One region of the Paenibacillus sp. FSL E2-0178 genome, then DNA from elsewhere that is predicted to be linked to it. Evidence: riboswitches for the same ligand, from Rfam matches in the RefSeq annotation. Region 1 holds a riboswitch; the other holds the start of a gene.

Region 1 (4,952 bases):
CTTCCCTCAAAGCCAACTAAATGAAGTGAAATACTGCCTTTTTACAACAATCTTGGAATACATCCCATATTCCGGGGGAATCGTTGTACTTTGGGCATGATTTCAACAAAGCCAGCAGATTTCCTGCACTAAAATCTTAAATTCAACCCCGCAGCCACAGCCAAAGCTGCGCCAGCACCAGCACAGCGATCCCGGCATACGCCCGGACCGCATAACGCCGCGGCACAGGACGCGCAGTGTACGGCGGCAGAATGATCTCCCCCGTGAACCCGCGGGTCAGCAGCCCCTGCGACAATCCGTAATAACGGTGCATCGTATTGCCGAAGAGGGCCCCGGCCATGGCTGCAGTCTCCCGCAGCCTGGCCTTGTACCCTCTGCGGCCGCCGCGCAGCCTCCGGGCCAGCATCAGCCCGTGCGCTGCATCATTCAGCAGGAACAGGAAGCGGTACATGATCAGCATCAGCTCCAGCACAATCTGCGGCATACGCAGCCTGCGCAGCACCTGCAGAAGCTCGCTGAACGGGGTGGTGAACATCAGGAAGAAGAAGCAGCTCATGCAGGCCGAGACTCTGGCCAGCAGTTCACCGGCCCGCTCCAGCCCAGCTGCCGTGATATACACCGGAAGAGGCTGCCCGGAAATCCGGAATACGCCAGCTTCCCCCGCAGCCGGGTGGCCGAATTCCAAGAGCAGCGCCGGGACACTAAGGCAATAGAACAGCAGCGCCGTACCAAACAGCAGCCCATAGGCGCGATAGGGAATTTTGGCATGCAGGATGCACCAGGACATCATCCACAGCGTAATCACAATCTGCAGCACCGGATGTACGGTATAGGAGAGCAGGAACATCAGTGCCGCGAACGAGCTTTTCCACATGGGAGACAGCTGCCTCAAGGCATTATTATAAGAAAGGACATCAATTCGTCTGATCACTTGCTGATGCTGTTCTGCTTCGCCTGGCCTTGTTTCCCTTTCAGCAGCCCCAGTGAAAAGCCGATCACCCCGGCACCAATCGCCGCCTGCAATGCGAACAGCATACTCTCCGTCTCACCCGGAAGCTCGGTCAGCGGCTTGAACCAGGGTTCATATTCAGGGTTTATCTCTGTGATTACACCCTCGGCAGCATCATCGGCCCCGCCGAAATCACCACTCACGAACAGCAGCGGCAAGACACACAACAGGACAACGGCCAGCAGCATCAATCCATTTTTCCATTTATTGCTCATCATGCATTTCCCCCTTTGACCTTGCGTTTCAGGAGCGACATTTCATTCGGACTGTACGATTTCAGCCAGTTCCACAATAATACGGTCAGCAGCCCTTCACTGATGGCCAGTGGAATCTGCGTCACGGCAAAGATCCCCCCGAATTTGAGAAAAGACGCCAGGACTCCGCCATCCGCAGCCGGAAAAGCCACCGCAAGCTGGAAGGAAGTCACTACATATGTCATTAGATCGGCAACCGCCGCCGCACAGAATAAGGCCAGCTTCTCACGGTCCGGCAGCTTCATCATCAGCTTATAGACTGCATATCCGGCAAAAGGCCCCGCGACCGCCATCGAGAACGCATTCGCCCCCAGCGTAGTGATTCCCCCGTGCGCCAGAAGCAGCGCCTGAAACAACAGGACGATCGAGCCGATCACGCCCATCGGCAGCGGCCCCAGCATAACTGCGCCAAGTCCGGTACCTGTAGGATGCGAGCTGCTTCCGGTAACGGACGGCATTTTGAGTGCCGATAAGACGAAGGTGAACGCCCCTGCCAGACCCAGCAGCAGCTTCAGCTCCGGATTCTCCCTGGTCATCGATCTAAGCCTAATAATCCCGAGTACGAAGAACGGTAAGAACGCCACCCACCAGAACACAGCCCAGCCTACCGGCAGAAACCCTTCCATAATGTGCATAGCCTGGGCCGTTCCCGGTTCGTTCAGCATAAAGTACACTGTAAATCCGGCAATCAGCGCCGCAAAACTCCAAAATCCGCGTTTCTTCATTTGTCAGCCTCCAAGTTTCTTTAATTTAGCAAACCAAAAAAACTCCCGCCCTTCAGGGTGGGAGTGTATGTACGCAGGTATGATTCGATAGAGGACGCTGCAGAGACGCCTCTTCTCATTAACCTATCCGTACACCGCTCCTATCCGCGTAGAGTCGTGGTGTGCGTAATCAAGGTAGGTCTCCTGGCTTGGAATACGGGCGCTTTATCCTTCGTCTTCCCCGGGGTTCTCCCCAAGTGACATCTTGAAGTTCAGCTCTTCCTTACAGTGGCGGGACCGCTCGGGACTTGCACCCGATTCCCTGTTATCTCTTGCCTCATCTGGCAAGAGCACCTTGTTACATCGCTAATCCATCCTACATCATAGCGGAACAGGCTCTGCATGTCTGTGATAAAATTGGAGCTGCTGCGAGGCGCAGTATTCATTTGCTTGCAGGGCAGCGTTCATTTGCTTGTAAGAACATCATTTGAGTAATATAATTATTAACTATATAACCTGAACGTGGAGGCAGCACATGAAACTTGATCTAACCGAACAATCTTTACCCGTGTACGAAGCGTTATCCAGCGCTGTGCGCCTGCAGATGCTGCGGCTCCTGTCCGAACAGCCGATGAACGTCAAGGAACTGGCCGGGGCGCTGAAGCTCAGCAGTGCCATTATGACGATGCATGTGCGCAAGCTGGAAGCTGCCGGGCTGATCCGCAGCCACATGGCTCCCGGACGCAGCGGACTGCAGAAGATTTGTACACTGGCCGCCGAGAGTGCTGAGATTATTTTCCCCGGACAAGCCAGAACACAGCGCAGAGGCTACCGTAAGGAAATTCCCGTGGGCCACTACTCTGATTTCCAGATTGAACCGACCTGCGGCTTATCTACAACCGAGCGGGTGATTGGCAACTTTGACGATCCGCGGTATTTCTGGGATCAGGAGCGGGTGAATGCAGGCATTCTGTGGTTCGGCAAAGGATTCGTAGAATATAAAATCCCGAACTTCCTGCTGTCCAGCCAGAAGCCTGAGGAGCTGGTCATCACGATGGAGATTGCCTCCGAAGCCCCGTCCATCAATAATAACTGGCCTTCCGACATCACTTTCACACTGAACGGACAGCGGCTCGGCTTCTGGACCAGCCCCGGCGACTACGGGGACAGTCCGGGCAAATACACTCCTGCCTGGTGGCCTGCGCTCACCAACCAATATGGACTGCTTAAGCAGCTGCGGATTACTCCGGCGGGCACGTTCATGGATGGTCAGAAGCTGTCAGAGGTTACGCTGGAGCAGGTCGGTATCCGTGATAAGCAGTGGACGTTCAAGGTCTCAGTGGAAGAGGATGCGGAGCATATCGGCGGCCTTACCTTATTCGGCAAGGGGTTTGGCAACTACAACGAGGATCTGGTCTTTGAGCTCTTTTATACAGATGCTGTTGAAGCTTCGGCAAGTGCCAGCCGGACGGAATGACCAGGACAGGACAGGACTAGACAGCAAACAGCGGCAGCGGGAGACCTTAAGCTCAGGTCCCCCGCTGCCGCTGTTGTGGTTACGGTGTATTGCAGCAGCTTTGGAGTTTAATCAGTCACCGGCTGCCACAGGCCGCCGCCCGGCAGCGGACAGCCGCGTGCCTTCAGCCGGGCCACGACCGGTATAATGCAGCCGCAGGCAATGCAGGTTACGCCATCCTGCAGCTTGGGACAAGCTCCGCATAGGGCAACCCGCTCGGCATAGACTTCGTCCGGGGCTGTATTCTCCGGATTGAACATGGAGGAGGCGAGAATCCGGGCAATCTGCGCTTCCGTCACCTTGTACTCTTCCCGGCATCCCTTGCATGCTGAGGTTGTAGTCATGCTGTGCTCCTTCCCGTTAAGCTCCCGGAGTAATTGCCAGTACTGTCACCGACATTGGCGGCAGTTCAACCGTAAGGGTGTCGCCTTCAAGCTGGAAGGCGGTGAACGGCTGCGGTACTACCGCTTCCGGCTGCCCGAAGGTATTGTGGGCATCGATGGAAGACCCGGCAAGTGTAGTGCCGCTTACGGCTGCTGACTGTCCAGCCAGTCCGCGCAGCTCCAGCGGCAATACTGCCGGTGCAGCGTGATTCAGGTTGCACAGGCTGACATGAATGACACCCTCTGCTGTTACGGAAGCTGAAGCAGATACTTCAGGAATCTCCACGCCCTCATAGCTGTATAACGGGCTATCCACTGTTAGATCCAGCAGCTCCGCATCCTGATGTACTTTATACATATTGAATACATGATAGGTTGGAGTCAGCAGCATTTTCTCGCCTTCGGTCAGGATTACAGCCTGCAGCACGTTAACGGTCTGGGCAATGTTCGCCATCCGCACACGGTCGCTGTGCTTGTGGAAGATATTCAGGGTCAGACCGGCAACCAGCGCATCGCGGATCGTGTTCTGCTGGTAGAGGAATCCAGGGTTCGTACCGGGTTCCACATCATACCAGGTGCCCCATTCATCGACGATCAGACCCACTCTTTTGTCCGGATCGTATTTGTCCATAATGACACTGTGGCGGGTAACCAGCTCATCCATGAACAGCGCCTTCTTCAATGTGTTGAAATATTCATCCGTTCCATAGCCGGTAGCCGCACCTTTATTAGTCCAATCCGAAGTCGGCAGGGTGTAGTAGTGCAGGGTAAGCGAATCCATGAAGCGGGTGGCTTCGCGCATCAGCACTTCGGTCCAGTTATAGTCATCCGAGTTCGCGCCGCAGGCGATCCGGTGAATCTTGTTATCCCCATAGTTGCGCACATAAGTCTGATATTGGCGGTACAGGTCAGCATAATATTCAGGACGCATATTGCCGCCGCAGCCCCAGTTCTCATTGCCCACGCCGAAGTAAGCTACACTCCAGGCCTCTTCCTGGCCGTTCTTCTGGCGCAGCTCAGCCATTGGCGATACACCGTTAAAGGTCAAATACTCAACCCACTCGGACATCTCCTGTACCGTTCCGC
Region 2 (4,952 bases), 1.1 Mb from region 1:
CATCAGTAACATCAGTAACATCAGTAACATCAGTAACATCAGTAACATCAGTAACATCAGTAGCATTTTAAATCATCGGCTCAATCCGGGAAAGCATGCCTTCCTGAGCGAAACTCCGCAAAACATGCCTCCGCCGGAACAGCAATTGGATTTATGACACTTATTTATCCTATACGGACTTCACTGCCGATCCTAGTTGGATTAATGACACTTAATTCTGCCCCTAGCCGGTCATTCGCTAATTCATGCGAGATTAAGTGTTGTTTTTCCAACTACGCCGCCATCTCGGGAGATTCACCGAGAATTAAGTGGCATTTTTCCACTTATATATCCCACCAGCCCCGCACTATCGCTTTATTAGGCTACTCCATGCAAAATCTTGCAGAAAATACAACTTAACTCCCTTAATCCTTAGGCATTCGGGAAGATTGTTGTATAAAATACAACAATCTTCCCGCTACACCGCTTGTTAGAAGTGAAATGTTGCCTTTTGTACAACAATTTTCGAATATAGGCGATATCCTGGTGAAAATGTTGTATTATGTGCAGGATTTTCAACAAGCATTCGGATTCCCACCCCAAACGCGGGTTGAAATCGTGAGATTCTTGCCCCAGCAGCCCTACTATTCAAATTTCACTGCAGTGAAGACTAAGTTATATATTCATATTTAAGGTTTAGCTTATCTAGGATCTTTTCTTCATCAAGGCTCTTCTTCCTTGACCTATCTCTTTGCCTAAGGCAATCTAACCGCTACAGCAGCGGCCATTTCTCTGGTTACAGCTGTGGCAGGAGCGAATTCGCCGCCGGTACCGCTCATAATTCCAAGTCCGGTTACAGTACGTACCGCCGTTAATGCGTAGGCGCTGATCTGTTCTTCATCTGTGAATTTTCCGGTTCCCGCTGCTGCCGAAGCTTCGTCCAGCTTCAAGGCTCTTACGATCATTACAGCCATATCCTGGCGGGTAACGGGGCCGTCCGGTTTGAAGGCTGTACCTGTTACTCCGCTGACAATTCCCAGTTCCTTCGCTTTGTTCACTGCTCCATAATACCACGCATCCGCCTTAACATCACTGAAACTCTGGGCTGACGATGCCGCAGACGGCTCGTTGCCGGTCAATCTCAGCAGCAGTGCTGCAAATTCAGCGCGGGTAATATTCTGCTTCGGTGCAAACACGAGGCTGCTCTCACTGACCCCGCCCATCAGCTTGCGGTCATAGGCCGTATACACTGACTCCAGCGCCCAAGGCGAGATTGACTTCACATCGGTAAAAGCAGCACGGTCAGCCGCAGCAGAAGCCACGGTCAGCGGCTGCGAATAGCGGACTACCGCAGGTGTGCTGTCTTTGAGATATCCGGTAACGGTAATCGTATATTTATTCGCTGGCAGGCCGCCGGCAACAACAGCTGAACCCGCAGCATCCGTAACAGCAGTTTTACCGCCGATGGATACCTGAACCCCTGCGGCTGGTGAGGATACCGGGTCGGAAGTGAAGGTCGCTTCATTCCATACCCACTGCTTTTGAGTTACTTTTACAGTAATATCTTGTCCAGGCTGCGGCTGTGCAGGGGAGACCGTCACGGACTCTACCACCTGTGTGTTATCCCCGCCATAATAGACAAGCACGCGGTCATTCTCCGCAAGAAGGAAATCACCCATGCCTACACTTGGATAGATCCACGCTCCACCGCGGGCTACAACATACATCCACCCGTCATAGCCGCCAAAAGCACCCGCAGTTACGCCGCCGATTCCCGTCACGTAATTGCCAGCTTCATTGACCAGGGCCACCTTCTTCGCCGCCGCTGCCTTCTCCAGTGCTTGAAGTACATTTCCCGCATATACAGTGCCTTCTGCCAGGGTTCCGTTAGGGCCCTCAATGGCAACAGACACACTAACCTGAGGACTCTTCACAGGTGAATTGCTAAGGTCATAGAGCTTGCTGCCTGTGCTGAAAAGCTTGTAAGCTACCAATGCTTCCAGCGCCTGCTCTGTCGAGAGCTGATTGTAGCTTCCGCCCGCTGTATGAGCGAACCCGCCATCTGCTGCACTGAAGCTAAGAAGCTTACTGACAAGGTTCACATTGCCTACGGTATACTCCGCTCCTGCCGGGTCAATGCCAAAGGAGGACAGGCCAATAATGGCTTGAGCGACACTCTCACTGCTGTCACCATAGCCGCCGTTCTTGTCCTGTGCGGTCGCCAGCCAGGCTGCCGCCCGCTGTCCCGCGGTATTGACTGCCGGATCATCCTTATGTCCTGCCAGCACAGTAAGCACCATCGCCGTCATGTCCGGGTCACTTGCTCCCGTAGTCAGGGTGAAGCCGCCGTCTGTGTTCTGCTTGGACAGGATCTCAGCCAGCAGTTTCGCCGGTGTCCATTTCGCATTGTCAGGTATAGTATACGTTCCGGAATCAAGCGCCAGCAGTACATAGGCTGCGTTGTTCAGCGTCTGGCCGGTAATATTATCGTTATTGTAGAGCTTCTCAATCAGGTTGTAGCCGGCGACATCCGCCGGATTCCCGCCAAGCGCCCTAACCGCCAGCGTAATCCGCGCATAGTCCGTAGCTCTGGCGTAAACACCCTTGGCTGCGGCTACTTTACTCTCAAGCGCCTTTAAATAACTATCCGGAACCTTGTAGCCCGCCTGCGCGAGGCCGATGGCCTGCCAGTCGGACTGGACTCCGGCCTTCAGCACAAACTCCGAAGTGGCATAGACTGCCTCAGCTACGCTAACTTCTGTGCCTGCCGGTAGAGCTGAAGCCGTATTCGCTGTATTTGCACTTAACTGGGCTGATGCGGTATCACTCTGGGCAAAAGCCTGTCCTGCCGGAGCCACGGATGCTCCCAGAACCGCGAACATCATGACAACGATCAGACCCAGCCGGATAAACTTGGATGATAGATTGTTCTTCATTGCTTGACCTCTTTCTGTGAATAGAATGGTATAGATAAATCCTGCGTCCTCCGCTGATGCGGGTGCAACATAAAGACCGCCCTGTACAGGGCGGCCGGGGAAGGATACAATACATGCGGCTGAAATGAAGTTTCCCTACACACAGCCACTGCTTATGTTTGCACCTGTTCCGCATTCTTACCCCCGAAGAATAGAAACAACAACGAAAAAGGCAGGTCTCCTGGCTTACGCTTCATTGCTTCCCCCGCCTTCCCATCCCATTATCAGACAGTGGCTTCTCAGGAGTCGCTCCGCATTTACAGTGGCGGGACCGCACCGGAATTGCACCGGACTTCCCTTTTAAGCAGATTACATTCGTAGCACCGGCATGGCTATCTGTTGCGTGACAGCGCCTGTTTCTACGGAAATCCGCACCTTTTTCCAAAGCTTATTAAATTTTAATATTCACAAACAATCATATCTACTATTCCCCTGTATGTCTATAGACAAGCTGTTTCAATTATAGGCCCCCCCTGCCCCTTCCGCACAAAAAATCCTGAACAACACTCGCCTCATTCTCCCGGCATATCGTGCTGTTCAGGACTTAAATAGTGATTCTTCCGCTTCCGGCAAGAGCCGGCAGCTGGTTGATTGTATTATGTACAACAGAATGGGAATATACGGCGGCCATAATGCATTCTGCTGTATTTAATATACAATTGATTTTGGAATATAGCCCTTATAGGCTCTAAAATCCGGAATCTAATGTACCAATTACAATAAAACGCATAATAGAGCTGATTATGCCGGACGTCTCTTACATCCGGCTTCACCCAATTCAGGCTCTCACCCAATCATTCCGCATCCGTGTCCGGGCTGGCGGAAGGAGTGGGGTCGGTACCGGGTGTAGTCTCCGGAGTAGTGCTCGGGGTACTTCCCAGAATGCTCCCCGGACTAGCCTGTAGCTTCAGCGTATAGATTCCGGCGGTGATCACATCACCCGCGGCCAGCTTCGCGCCCGGCTCCAGCTCCACCGTCACTTCATATACGCGCGCAGGTGTTCCTGCGCCCGATGCACCCGCCGCCGGGGAGGCTTCGGCTTCATCAGAGCCGCCGCTATTTCCAGCGGCTGCATCCCCATTCAAGCCGCCGTCAGTCCCCACGGCTCCCTCGCCAGAGCCGCCGTCATTCCCGGCGCCTGCCTCTCCCGTGCCGCCGTCATTCCCGGCGGCCTGGCAACTGCTCGCAGTTGCTGCAACCTTGTAAGTGTCCGCAACGTTATTACCGGACATCACAATGATCTCCGCCGGCTTGAAGTCGGAGCACTCCGCCGCTGCGGCAAAGCTGAACACCAGCTTGACGCCTGCTTCCCCGCTGCTTTCAGCCCCGCCTGCATTCCCGGTGCCTTCTGTTCCGCTGCTTTCACCCCCGCCAGCATTCCCGCTGCCTTCTGTTCCGCCGCCTTCAGCCCCGCCTGCATTCCCGGTGCCTTCTGTTCCGCCGCCTTCAGCCCCGCCAGCGTTCCCGGTACCTTCTGTTCCACCATTTCCGGTTCCTGTGCTTGTCCCGGCACCTGCCACTCCGCCAACCAGCCGTACAGAGACCGGGGCTTGCTCTTGCCCATCCACATTGTGGATATCGACCCGAATCGGGCTCACAGTCGGCTGCGGCGCAGCGGTATCCGCATCCGGCCGCAGCCAGCTGATGGCGATGACGGCTATGATCAGTACGATCCCAAGCACGCTGCCGGAGATCAGGATCTGAAATCGGCTACGGCTGACCCACCGCGCCAGCGGCGAAGCCAGCTGGGAGCGGGCTTCATTGTAGACATTCTGCATGGCGGGCGTTGCGGCCGAGCTATAGCTTTTGCGGAAATCGCGGTTCTTGAACGCCTCGCGGTCATTCTTCAGGAAATACTTCAGCACCGCCCGCCGGTAATTCGGCCACAGCTTCTTGCTCGAGATGGTGAACAGCCGGTTATGCTGCGACCAGGCCAGGAAACGGTAGACCGTTTCCTTATCATTGCCCGCTTTGCGCGCCACCAGCTCCAGCAGCGCA

What was found. Region 1 has a riboswitch for cobalamin ahead of MHI42_RS10795 (energy-coupling factor ABC transporter permease). Riboswitches for the same ligand answer to the same signal wherever they lie in the genome.
Region 2: linked by a shared signal. The riboswitch ahead of MHI42_RS15570 (S-layer homology domain-containing protein) and the one ahead of MHI42_RS10795 (energy-coupling factor ABC transporter permease) in region 1 are both predicted to bind cobalamin.

The regions. Positions count from the first base shown of each region.
Region 1 covers NZ_CP151953.1:2,426,715-2,431,666, forward strand. The annotation lists gene cbiQ (cobalt ECF transporter T component CbiQ) at 143-931, opposite strand; gene MHI42_RS10790 (energy-coupling factor ABC transporter substrate-binding protein) at 928-1,224, opposite strand; gene MHI42_RS10795 (energy-coupling factor ABC transporter permease) at 1,224-1,988, opposite strand; cobalamin riboswitch at 2,144-2,340, opposite strand; gene MHI42_RS10800 (ArsR family transcriptional regulator) at 2,503-3,444, shown strand; gene MHI42_RS10805 (DUF6171 family protein) at 3,552-3,827, opposite strand; gene MHI42_RS10810 (alpha-N-arabinofuranosidase) at 3,844-4,952, opposite strand, start outside.
Region 2 covers NZ_CP151953.1:3,559,228-3,564,179, forward strand. The annotation lists gene MHI42_RS15570 (S-layer homology domain-containing protein) at 735-2,915, opposite strand; cobalamin riboswitch at 3,108-3,297, opposite strand; gene MHI42_RS15575 (hypothetical protein) at 3,749-4,952, opposite strand, start outside.